DNA from 3 places in the Photorhabdus akhurstii genome. Region 1 is predicted to be linked to each of the others. Evidence: predicted binding sites of a transcription regulator. Region 1 holds the regulator's gene; each other region holds the start of a gene.
What was found. Region 1 encodes PurR, which represses purine synthesis genes. Its sites were predicted from a motif close to CANGCAAACGTTTGCNTG; they were not measured.
Positions count from the first base shown of each region.

Region 2: a site for PurR is predicted at 2,750-2,767, ahead of purH (bifunctional phosphoribosylaminoimidazolecarboxamide formyltransferase/IMP cyclohydrolase). Genes of this name have one in related genera too.
Region 3: a site for PurR is predicted at 2,208-2,225, ahead of purL (phosphoribosylformylglycinamidine synthase). Genes of this name have one in related genera too.

Region 1 is NZ_CP020335.1:2,989,332-2,993,724, forward strand. It holds gene rnt (ribonuclease T) at 1-467, shown strand, start outside; gene B0X70_RS13090 (Grx4 family monothiol glutaredoxin) at 580-927, opposite strand; gene purR (HTH-type transcriptional repressor PurR) at 1,619-2,644, shown strand; gene punR (DNA-binding transcriptional activator PunR) at 2,651-3,559, opposite strand; gene punC (purine nucleoside transporter PunC) at 3,707-4,393, shown strand, end outside.
Region 2 is NZ_CP020335.1:528,050-532,442, forward strand. It holds gene purD (phosphoribosylamine--glycine ligase) at 1-996, opposite strand, end outside; gene purH (bifunctional phosphoribosylaminoimidazolecarboxamide formyltransferase/IMP cyclohydrolase) at 1,019-2,608, opposite strand; rRNA gene B0X70_RS02315 (16S ribosomal RNA) at 3,194-4,393, shown strand, end outside.
Region 3 is NZ_CP020335.1:4,011,129-4,015,521, reverse strand. It holds gene B0X70_RS16930 (Orn/Lys/Arg family decarboxylase) at 1-495, opposite strand, end outside; gene mltF (membrane-bound lytic murein transglycosylase MltF) at 627-2,042, opposite strand; gene purL (phosphoribosylformylglycinamidine synthase) at 2,309-4,393, shown strand, end outside.

The sequences.
Region 1 (4,393 bases):
CATTTGAAGGAGCCAATCTTGAACCAGCAGCCCTGGAGTTCACCGGCATTGATCCATTAAATCCGCTACGTGGAGCAGTGAGCGAATATGAAGCTCTACACGCTATTTTTAAAATGGTTCGTAAAGGGATAAAAAATAATCATTGTAATCGGGCAATTATCGTTGCTCACAATGCTAGCTTCGATCATAGCTTTGTTATGGCTGCCGCGGAACGCACCGGACTAAAGCGAAATCCGTTCCATCCGTTTGCAACTTTTGACACCGCTGCTTTAGGTGGTCTGGTATTAGGACAAACAATCTTAGCAAAAGCCTGCATCACCGCCGGTATCCCATTCGACAATCATCAAGCTCACAGCGCTTTATATGATACTGATCGTACCGCTGAATTATTCTGTGAAATGGTTAACCGTTGGAAACAACTTGGTGGCTGGCCATTAACGACCGCAACAGAAGAAAAAAACGGATAAATAGCTGAACGGCTAGATTAATATAATCAAATCTAAATTAAGCAATAATACCCCCCCATATATCAATATATGGGGAGATAGCATAATAATCTGTCTGTAAGTAATTAAAAAATTACTCTGTCGCGTCTTCGTCTTCGGGACGATATTTATCAGCAGTTTCTTTGATTAATGTTTGTAACTCACCACGCTGATACATTTCAATGATAATATCGCATCCACCTATCAACTCACCTGCTACCCAAAGTTGAGGAAAGGTTGGCCAATTAGCATATTTTGGCAATTCTGCACGAATATCTGGATTTTGCAAAATATCTACGTAAGCAAAACGTTCACCACATGCAGATAAAGCCTGAACAGCCTGCGCAGAAAATCCACAACTTGGCAATTTAGGAGAACCCTTCATATACAATAAAATTGGGTTTTCTTTAATTTGGCGCTCAATCTTCTCAATAGTCATCATTTTTATTTCCTTTAAACCAACACTATGTTGATAACCAACATCGTCACAATACTACGGAGAATACCATTTTCTCTCACTAAGATGTATCCTGATCTTTTCTTATCCTGATGCAGATGGCATCATTTTCACTGTTATTTATCGTAGAAGTTGCCAGGACGACCAGAAATTTACCGGCGCAGCAGTGAAAGCTTTTGGTTCTGGGGTGGGCTTAACAACCATCAGATTAATTCATTACTCTCTATTTTAACACCCAAAGGCAAAGGGCAGATAAACCACTGAGACTATCCGCCCAATTTCTTTTAAACGTAAAGTCAATTTTTAATCCATCTCATCAGCTCAAATCAGGCAAAGATCAAGCAAAGAGCGGCAAAAATGGCAATCATCACCAACGTGCTAACAGCAGTAAATAAACCAAGTTTCAAATCGGTATTCATAAAGCCTCCTCAGAATAAAAAGTTTATAACGACAAAAACCAGTCTATCGAGATGGTTAATTGCCCTTACATAAGGAAAAGCATAAATAGCGATTACCATTCATTTTATAACACTGATTATTGCTTTCACTTTTGAGCCAGATCAGACAAAATCCAAGATTTATCGCTAACTTATTGCCAGCCCTTGTGTAAAAGGGCTGGCAAATGATTAACAAAGCGTTTTAAATTTAGACCAAAAGGTCAGGAGTCTTTCACCTCATGGCAACGATCAAAGATGTGGCTAAACACGCTGGTGTCTCAACCACTACCGTATCCCATGTTATTAATAAAACCCGCTTCGTCGCTGAAGATACTAAAGCTGCCGTTTGGGCTGCTATTAAGACACTGAATTATTCACCCAGCGCCGTCGCTCGCAGTCTGAAAGTTAACCACACAAAATCGATCGGATTACTTGCAACGTCCAGTGAAGCCCCCTATTTTGCTGAAGTCATTGAGGCTGTTGAAAACAGTTGTTATAGCAAAGGCTATACGCTGATTTTATGTAACTCACACAATAACATTGATAAACAGAAAGCCTATCTCGCCATGCTGGCACAAAAACGTGTGGATGGACTGTTGATTATGTGTTCAGAATACCCGGAACAGTTGTTGGGAATGTTGGAAGATTATCGTAATATTCCAATGGTCGTTATGGATTGGGGTCAAGCCAGAAGCGACTTCACCGATACGATTATTGATAACGCATTCCACGGAGGTTATCTGGCTGGTCGTTATCTTATCGAGCGTGGCCATCGTGATATTGGCGCGATCCCCGGCCCTCTGGCACGAAATACCGGCGGTGGTCGCCATCAAGGATTCTTGAAGGCGTTAAAAGAAGCCAATATTCCGATCAGAGAAGAATGGATTATTCAGGGGGATTTTGAGCCAGAATCGGGCTATAAAGCCATGCATCAAATTCTGCATCAAAAACAGCGTCCGACTGCGGTTTTCTGCGGCGGAGATGTTATGGCTATGGGGGCTATTTGCGCTGCTGATGAATCAGGATTACGCGTCCCGCAGGATATTTCTATCATCGGTTATGACAATATACGCAACGCTCGTTATTTCTCTCCGGCATTGACCACCATTCATCAGCCAAAAGAACGACTGGGACAAATGGCGTTTTCTATGTTATTGGACAGAATCGTCAACAAACGTGAAGATGCACAAACTATTGAAGTACATCCACGCTTGGTTGAACGACGCTCTGTCGTCGATGGTCCATTTATCGACTATCGCCGTTAACCCGCTTTATTCATCTTGAAGCCATTCAGCATTAAGAGTTTCACTATCGCCAAGGTAGTCAAGCAACCAACTTAATGCTGGAGAATGGCTGTTTTGTACCCATGCCAAACAACATGGACTGTCTGGTAAAGGCTGTTCCAATTCCAGCACGGCTAATTTCTTCTGCCGAATAAGCGGCATCGCCCTATGCTTAGGCACCATTCCTACACATAACCCTTCGTTTAAACAAGACAGACCAGACTCCCAATCAGGAACTACCAGCCTGCGCTGGTTATCAAGATTCCAGGTGTCACGCTTCGGTAAATTACGAGATGTATCTTCAAGGCACAAACTTGGATAAGGCCGCATTTGGTCATCAGATAGCGGCCCCGGCAATTGAGTCAACTCATGGTCTGCGCTAACCACACATAACCAAGGCATAAACCCCATATCTCGGAAACTATACCTTTCCCCGACAGGAACCACTCGGGTTGCCCCAATGGCAACATCAACTCGACTATCCACCAGCGCATCCCACACACCATTAAACACTTCCTGATGAATAAAAAGTTCTATATCAGGAAAATGGTGGTAAAAATCAAGAATAAGCTGACGACTACGTTCTGGTTTGACAACGCGATCAATAGCAATATTAAATTGCCCTCGCCAGCCGTTTGCAACTTGTTGACATTGGTGACGAGTATCAATCATTTTTTTGATAACAGAGCGAGCTTCTTTGATAAAAATAGCGCCTGCCTCAGTTAATTCTACATCCCGATGATGACGCTCAAACAACGAAACGGCAAGCCACTCTTCCAATTGTCTTACGGTATAACTGATCGCAGAAGGGACACGGTGAAGCTCCAATGCAGCGGCACTAAAACTGCCTGTTCTGGCAACCGCATCCACGACTTCAAGCGAATATTCCGACCACATAATTTTACCTTTCAATTTTTTTCACAGCACTATGCAAATATTACCATTTCACAAGTAAAAATCACGACGTATAGAATATGTGTCAATATTGTTATCTACCTATCACTGCAAATTATTTTAATCATGACATTCAAAGAGAGTAATCAAATGAAAAACTCAAGTCAGTTCATGTTCTACCTTGCAGGCTTGAGTATGCTAGGTTATCTGGCTATTGATATGTATCTGCCAGCATTCGGTGCTATGCAACAAGAATTAGGGACATCAGCAAACGCAATTAGTGCCAGCCTAAGCATCTTTCTTGCAGGTTTCGCCTTTGCGCAACTTTTGTGGGGGCCTCTTTCAGATCGCTTTGGCAGAAAACCGATTATTATCACCGGCCTATCCCTGTTTTCTATTGGCTGTCTGGGAATGATGTGGATAACAGATTCCACCCAACTTTTAGTTTTGCGTTTTGTCCAAGCCATAGGTGTGTGTTCAGCCGCCGTCTCATGGCAAGCATTAGTTATTGATCGTTACGATTCCAATCGTACCAAACGTGTTTTCGCAACGATTATGCCATTGGTTGCACTCTCCCCTGCCCTAGCGCCTTTAATGGGAGCCTGGCTGTTGCAACATGGCGGCTGGCGCATAATTTTCCTAATCTTACTGACAATCACATTAGTACTGTTGTTTTTTACTCTATTTTTGCAAGAAAATCGCAAAAACCGTGAAACTCAAGTGCAAACAAATAATGTCTCTTTCCTTACGCTATTAAAATCACCACTGTTTAATGGCAACGTTCTGATATTCGCATCATGCAGCGCCGGCTTTTTTGCCTGGTTAACCGGCTCCCCT
Region 2 (4,393 bases), 2.5 Mb from region 1:
CAGAGCAGGGCGTTCATCCCAATGAGAAGTTTTACTCGCAAGCTCTCCTTTTGCGCCAGCTAGACAGAGTTCAACAAGATCAGAACGCATGCGCATCATGATGGGTTGAGTTTCCGGATCGCCAAAGCGACAGTTAAATTCAATGACTTTTGGTTCGCCATTTTCGTTGATCATCAAGCCGGCATAAAGAAAACCGGTATAGACATGCCCCTCAGCAGCCATACCATTAACGGTAGGATAAATAATCTCTTCCATAATACGCTGGTGGATTTCATCGGTGACGACCGCAGCGGGAGAATAGGCTCCCATACCGCCGGTATTTGGACCCGTGTCACCGTCACCTATGCGTTTATGATCCTGACTGGTCGCCATTGGAATAACATTCTTGCCATCGACCATAACGATAAAACTAGCTTCTTCACCCGTTAAAAATTCTTCAATAACAATACGGTGGCCTGCATCACCAAACGCATTTCCTGCTAGCATATCTTTGATGGCGGATTGGGCTTCTTCCAGTGTCATCGCAACAATCACACCTTTACCCGCAGCCAGCCCGTCAGCTTTTATAACAATAGGGACGCCGATTTTATCCAAGTAGTTAAGAGCCGGTTCGATTTCTGTAAAATTCTGATAAGCCGCAGTTGGGATTTGATGGCGAGCCAGAAAATCTTTGGTGAAGGCTTTTGAACCTTCTAATTGAGCGGCCGCTTGAGTTGGGCCAAAAATAGTTAACCCGGCTTTTTGGAATGCATCGACAATACCTATTACCAGTGGCGCTTCAGGACCAACGATAGTCAGCCCAATATCATGGCTTTGTGCAAATACCAACAAACCGTTGATATCTGTCGCTGAGATGTCAATATTTTCGAGATTGCTTTCTAGAGCCGTTCCCGCATTTCCTGGAGCGACATAGACTTTATCAGCTAAAGGAGATTGGGCTGCTTTCCATGCCAGAGCATGTTCGCGTCCACCGCTACCAACAATTAAAATATTCATCAGATTAACTCCTGCTTATTGATTAGTGGCGAAAGTGGCGCATGCCGGTGAAAATCATAGCAATACCGTGTTCATCAGCCGCGGCAATCACTTCGTCGTCACGGATTGAACCGCCGGGTTGGATAATGCAACTCACGCCGACAACTGCGGCGGCATCAATACCGTCACGGAATGGGAAAAATGCGTCAGACGCCATTGCACATCCCTGAACTTCCAAGCTTTCATCGGCTGCTTTGATCCCTGCAATTTTTGCGGAATAGACACGGCTCATTTGGCCTGCGCCAATACCGATGGTCATATCATTTTTTGCGTAAACAATGGCATTGGATTTGACAAATTTAGCAACCTTCCAGCAGAACAGAGCATCTTTCATTTCTTGCTCAGTAGGTTGACGTTTGGAAACTACACGTAAGTTAGTTGCTGCTACCATTCCAAGATCGCGATCTTGTACCAGTAGACCTCCGTTAACTCGTTTAAAATCAAGGCCAGCAATTCGGGTTTCCCATTCACCACATACCAGAACGCGGACATTTTGCTTAGTAGCCAATATCGGCAATGCCTCTTCATCCACTGAGGGGGCGATAATCACCTCTACAAATTGGCGGTCGATAATGGTTTGTGCGGTCTTAGCATCAAGTTCACGGTTGAAAGCAATAATACCGCCGAAAGCGGAGGTTGGATCTGTTTTGAATGCGCGATCATAAGCTTCGTGAATATCTTTCCCAATGGCTACACCGCAGGGGTTAGCATGCTTAACAATAACGCATGCGGACTCGGTGAATTCTTTAACGCATTCCAGGGCTGCATCTGTATCTGCAATGTTATTATAGGAAAGAGCTTTACCTTGTAACTGAGTTGCAGTTGCAATAGATGATTCAGAGAGATTTTCTTCTATATAGAAGGCAGCATCCTGATGACTGTTCTCACCGTAGCGCATATCTTGTTTTTTAATAAAATTCAAATTCAGAGTACGGGGGAAACGTCCTGATGGCTGAGTAGTATCGCCATAATAAGGAGGAACCAGCTTGCCAAAATAGTTAGCAATCATGCTGTCATAAGCGGCGGTGTGCTCAAAAGCCTTAATGGCTAAATCGAAGCGGGTCGATTGTGTTAATGACCCCTGATTGTTATCCATCTCTTCAATGATTTTTTCATAATCATTACTATTAACCACAATTGCTACATCTTTATGGTTCTTAGCCGCAGAACGAACCATAGTTGGGCCGCCGATATCAATGTTTTCAACAGCATCTGCTAAAGTGCAATCGGGTTTAGCTACGGTCTGGGCGAATGGATATAGATTCACAACCACCATATCGATCGGTGAGATTTGGTGTTGTGCCATGATTTCATCATCTTGTCCACGGCGGCCAAGGATTCCGCCATGTACTTTAGGATGCAACGTCTTAACACGGCCATCCATCATTTCAGGAAAGCCGGTGTAATCTGAAACTTCAGTAACCTTTAGATCTGATTCAGCGAGTAAACGAGCTGTGCCACCAGTGGAAAGCAATTCGACACCGCGTTGAGATAAGGCTTTTGCAAATTCAACAACCCCTGATTTATCGGAAACACTAAGCAGGGCACGACGGATTGGACGAAGCTGTTGCATTGATTTGATCCCTTGGATTTTGTAAGGCAGTAACATGTTATTGGGAAGAACCCACTATATCAGGACATAAAAAATGGGCACTGCAATAACATTTCAATATAGTCAGATAAAATCGCTTGATGATTTTAACCAACGGATTGTAACGAAAACGTTTGCGTGATGCTCGATAAATTTTCATCCAACTAGCCATTTGTGGATAAATCTGTTGGTAAGTAGGTATAAGGCGGGGTGTTGCTGTGGAATTAATCAAACGATCAATTTTTTTCAAAATAATTATTGCCAGCGCCAGAGAACTCCCTATAATGCGCCACCACTGACCGACACAACGCTGATAAACATTGTGAGGTCAGGCAGAGAGAAAGCGAATAAGCGCTTGACTCTGCGGGCGAAAAGCGTAATATACGCAGCCCGGCTGAACGAGAATGTTATTTTTTGATTCAGCCTGCTCTTTAACAATTAATCAGACAATCTGTGTGGGCACTCACAAGACCGTATCACAAAAAATATGTTTTAAAGTCTTGAAGAGTGAACAACAGTTAATTCATTACGAACTAATTAGTCAGAATTCTTTGAGCATCAAGCTTTCAATTGAAGAGTTTGATCATGGCTCAGATTGAACGCTGGCGGCAGGCCTAACACATGCAAGTCGGGCGGTAACAGGAAAGCGCTTGCGCTTTTGCTGACGAGCGGCGGACGGGTGAGTAATGTCTGGGGATCTGCCCGAGGGCGGGGGATAACCACTGGAAACGGTGGCTAATACCGCATAATGTCGCAAGACCAAAGTGGGGGACCTGAAAGGGCCTCACGCCGTCGGATGAACCCAGATGGGATTAGCTGGTAGGTAGGGTAATGGCCTACCTAGGCGACGATCTCTAGCTGGTCTGAGAGGATGACCAGCCACACTGGGACTGAGACACGGCCCAGACTCCTACGGGAGGCAGCAGTGGGGAATATTGCACAATGGGCGCAAGCCTGATGCAGCCATGCCGCGTGTATGAAGAAGGCCTTCGGGTTGTAAAGTACTTTCAGCGGGGAGGAAGAATTTAGCTTGAACAGAGTTGGATTTTGACGTTACCCGCAGAAGAAGCACCGGCTAACTCCGTGCCAGCAGCCGCGGTAATACGGAGGGTGCGAGCGTTAATCGGAATGACTGGGCGTAAAGCGCACGCAGGCGGTCAATTAAGTTAGATGTGAAATCCCCGGGCTCAACCTGGGAATGGCATCTAAGACTGGTTGACTGGAGTCTCGTAGAGGGGGGTAGAATTCCATGTGTAGCGGTGAAATGCGTAGAGATGTGGAGGAATACCGGTGGCGAAGGCGGCCCCCTGGACGAAGACTGACGCTCAGGTGCGAAAGCGTGGGGAGCAAACAGGATTAGATACCCTGGTAGTCCACGCTGTAAACGATGTCGATTTGGAGGTTGTGGCCTTGAGCTGTGGCTTCCGAAGCTAACGCGTTAAATCGACCGCCTGGGGAGTACGGCCGCAAGGTTAAAACTCAAATGAATTGACGGGGGCCCGCACAAGCGGTGGAGCATGTGGTTTAATTCGATGCAACGCGAAGAACCTTACCTACTCTTGACATCCTCAGAATTTGCTGGAGACAGCGAAGTGCCTTCGGGAACTGAGAGACAGGTGCTGCATGGCTGTCGTCAGCTCGTGTTGTGAAATGTTGGGTTAAGTCCCGCAACGAGCGCAACCCTTATCCTTTGTTGCCAGCACGTCGAGGTGGGAACTCAAAGGAGACTGCCGGTGATAAACCGGAGGAAGGTGGGGATGACGTCAA
Region 3 (4,393 bases), 1.0 Mb from region 1:
TTCTGGTGATTCTTGGGTATATTGCAGTAATGCACGAGTGAAAGGAGGTAATAATTGAGCGTGATATTTCTTAATTAGCGAACCGGCGCGAGAAGCGATAAATCCAGCCGTATCTTCAAGCATCCAGACAAATTCATCTGCCAATCCCATGACTTCAAGTGTCAGCGTGTCGATGCTGGAATATTCCGCGGTCAACAATACCGGAATGGTTGTATTGTGTTTGCGTATTTCTTTCAGTAATTCTAAGACTTGCTTATGAGATTCGTAGTTATTATCTCCTGAAGTCCAATCAACAAAAATACAGCATAGTGAAGAATCAGAAGAAACTGTGGCTATGCCATCTTGGAATGTAGCAGCCAGGATAACAGCGAAATTGTTCTTTTTTAATGCTTCGATTAACTCTGTAAAAGCACGACCATTCGCAGTCGTCGGACTAAATACATGGCTGCTGACAACCATAATTTTGTTTTGTTCGTTAATATCTAAATTAATCATGATTTATCCTTTGGGAGAGATAGTGTCTTGACGAATTTAGTATGGTTAGTTGGATTAGTTGTCAAACATAATATAACTGAGGATATATAATGGCTGTAATTGACTCCTTAGAGCCTTATATTTGTTTACTTTTATTTTGGTTGGTTTTCTTGGGAAATTAGTTTTTTTCGATTTTCTTTGGCTTGTAAATATCCGACTAAACTAAGCTGATAACGGCGAATATTTTCAATATAGCGATATGCTTCATGTCCACGGGCATAACCATAGGCGGTATTTGTATAATATTTTTTCTGACTTAATAGCGGGAGCCGTTTTTTGACATCAAGCCAGCTATCAGGATTTCCTTTTTGTGATGCCGTCAGTTTACGGGCATCTAACATATGTCCATAACCCATATTGTAAGCAGCCAGTGCAAACCAGATACGCTCATCTTTAGGAATATTTTCAGGTAATCGTTTCATTAGATTTTGCAGATAGATTGCGCCGCCCTTAATACTCTCCTCTGGATCAAGGCGATCAACGACGCCTAACCCTTTAGCGGTCTGGCTGGTTAACATCATCAGGCCACGCACACCCGTGGGTGAGGTTGCCAGTGGGTCCCAATGTGACTCTTGCCAGGCAATGGCAGCGAGTAATTGCCAACTGATATCACCGGAATATTTTTCAAATAGTGGCCGATAGATGGGCAGGATATTATCAATGGCGCTGAGAAAAGAGAGTGTATCGAAATAGTCAAATGAGTGGACGTGACCAAAATATTTCTCCTCCAATCGGGGCATGACATTTTTTTCCGTTAGCTGGCTAAAAAAATCCAGCATGGCAGCGTAAAGGCTGTAGTCGTCAATGCGTTTTAAATACCATGTCAGCGGGTTATCTTCGCTCACATCAAAAGCGACGGCCAGATTAGGGTGAGTACGTTGTTGTAACGCGACATTAATCGAGTCACCTAATGTATAATCCAGTTTACCTTCTGATACCTGTTCCAGTAGTTCGCGAGTGTTATATTGCTGTGTCTCCTTCCATTCGAGTTCAGGAAATAAATCTGTTTTTAGCTTTTTCAATGTGCTGACATGAGCAGAACCAGAAGCGACCAGCAGTTTACCTTTTAACTCTTTAAAAGAGCGAGGGCGTGGAGTTCCTTTGCGATAAATCAGTTGTTGGGATACAGAATAGTAAGCCGGACCTGCGCGGGTTTGAGCCAGCCTTTCTTGATGATAGGTCAAGCCGGCGGCCAGAAAATCAGCGTCGCCATTTTCTAGGTCGTCGAATAACTGATTGATATTTTTTCTGAATTTGATTTCCAATTTGACGCCAAGATAATCAGCAAAGCGTTGTGCCAGTTCGTAATCGAATCCATTTGGTTCTTTCTTACTGGTAAGGTGGATCAGAGGTGAGCTAATGGTGCTGATCCGTAGCTCTCCTCTGGTCATGATCCTGTTAATCTGCTCCTGCTGTTTATTCGGCCAACTGATGTTCAGACTGATGATGGCGGCAGAAAAAAGAGCGATAACAATGATAACGAAATAATTTATTTTTATATTATTCAATATGTTATCTCGGTGTAACGCGGTGTGGTGCTATGCGGAAACGCGCTATTTTATTATGGTTAAATTTCCAGTGACTGAGCATTTTGCGGAACAAAAACCGGCTGTGCAACCTAATTGATACTATTTACATGACTTGGACAAAGGATAATTGGCGGTAATAATCGTCACGCAAACGGTTTCGTCATGGATGACAATCCTCTATAATGCACTCATTTCCCCTTAGGCATCTATTAAGCTTTGCTTCTAAGATGAGAGAATTGATTACTATGAAAATTCTACGTGGTTCACCTGCTTTATCTGCATTTCGTATCACTAAACTCCTTTCTGTGTGTCAAGAACAGCAACTTCCGGTCAATGATATTTATGCGGAATATGTTCATTTTGCAGAGATTAATGCACCTTTGAGTGATGTTGATTCAGCAAAGTTACAACAGTTACTGAAATATGGACCTTCGCTGGCTGAACATGAACCCCAAGGTACGTTACTGTTAGTGACGCCTCGTCCAGGAACGATTTCCCCGTGGTCTTCCAAAGCAACCGATATTGCTCACAATTGTGGTCTGTCCCAGGTTGTGCGTCTGGAGCGTGGCCTGGCTTATTACATCCAAAGTGGTGAAATGAGTGATGCACAGTGGCAAATATTGTCATCACTGTTGCATGATCGGATGATGGAAACGGTCTTTACTCAATTGGAACAGGCGGAAAAATTGTTTTCTCGTCAACAACCTGTTCCGTTAAAACGCATTGATATTCTGCAAGCAGGACGCGGCGCGTTGGAGCAAGCCAATACGGAGCTTGGATTGGCGTTGGCTTCGGATGAAATTGATTATCTGATGGAGGCTTTCCAGAAATTAGGGCGCAATCCAACAGATGTTGAACTTTATATGTTTGCTCAGGCTAACTCTGAACATTGCCGCCATAAAATCTTTAATGCTGACTGGATTATTGATGGTGAGGCACAGTCAAAATCATTGTTCAAAATGATTAAAAACACCTATGAGCAGACACCTGATTATGTTCTGTCAGCCTATAAAGATAACGCTGCTGTGATGGAGGGATCTTCTGTCGGCCGTTTCTTTGCCAGTGCGGAAAACGGTTCATATGATTACCATCAGGAGCAGGCCCATATTCTGATGAAAGTGGAAACGCATAATCACCCGACTGCGATTTCTCCTTGGCCGGGCGCATCGACAGGTTCTGGCGGCGAAATCCGCGATGAAGGGGCGACCGGGCGTGGCGCTAAGCCAAAAGCGGGTCTGGTGGGATTCTCGGTATCTAATCTGCGGATACCGGGTTTTGAACAGCCGTGGGAAGAGGATTTCGGTAAACCGGAACGCATTGTTAGCGCCTTGGATATTATGATGGAAGGCCCTTTAGGGGGCGCGGCATTTAATAATGAATTTGGTCGCCCGGCGTTGTTGGGTTATTTCCGTACCTATGAAGAAAAAGTCAACAGTCATAACGGCAGAGAATTACGTGGTTATCACAAACCCATCATGCTGGCCGGTGGGATCGGTAATATCCGAGATGAACATGTCAAAAAAGGTGAAATTTCTGTTGGCGCAAAACTAATTGTGCTCGGTGGCCCGTCCATGAACATTGGTTTAGGTGGGGGGGCTGCATCTTCTATGGCGTCGGGGCAATCCGATGCTGATCTGGATTTTGCTTCTGTTCAACGGGATAACCCGGAAATGGAGCGCCGTTGTCAGGAAGTGATCGATCGCTGTTGGCAGTTAGGTGAAAACAACCCGATTCTGTTCATTCATGATGTTGGTGCTGGTGGGCTTTCCAATGCCATGCCTGAGCTGGTCAGTGACGGTGGTCGCGGTGGACGGTTTGAGCTGCGCAAAATTCTTAATGATGAGCCGGGGATGAGTCCGCTGGAAGTCTGGTGTAACGAATCACAAGAGCGTTACGTACTGGCGGTCGCGCCGGAACAACTTCCGCTGTTTGAAGAGATTTGTCGGCGTGAGCGTGCGCCTTATGCCATTATCGGCGAGGCAACAGAAGAACGTCATTTACTGCTTAATGATGAACACTTTGATAACCAGCCAATCGATATGCCTCTGGATGTACTGCTAGGTAAAACGCCAAAAATGTTGCGTAATGTCAGTACATTAAAAGCCGGAGGCAAAAGCCTTGAACGCCGGGATATCGATCTGGCAGAAGCCGTTAAGCGCATTATGCATTTGCCGGCGGTGGCGGAAAAAACCTTCCTGATAACGATAGGCGATCGCTCTGTCACTGGCATGGTTTCCCGTGATCAAATGGTGGGTCCGTGGCAGATCCCGGTTGCGGACTGCGCTGTCACCACCGCCAGCCTTGATAGTTACTATGGCGAAGCGATGTCT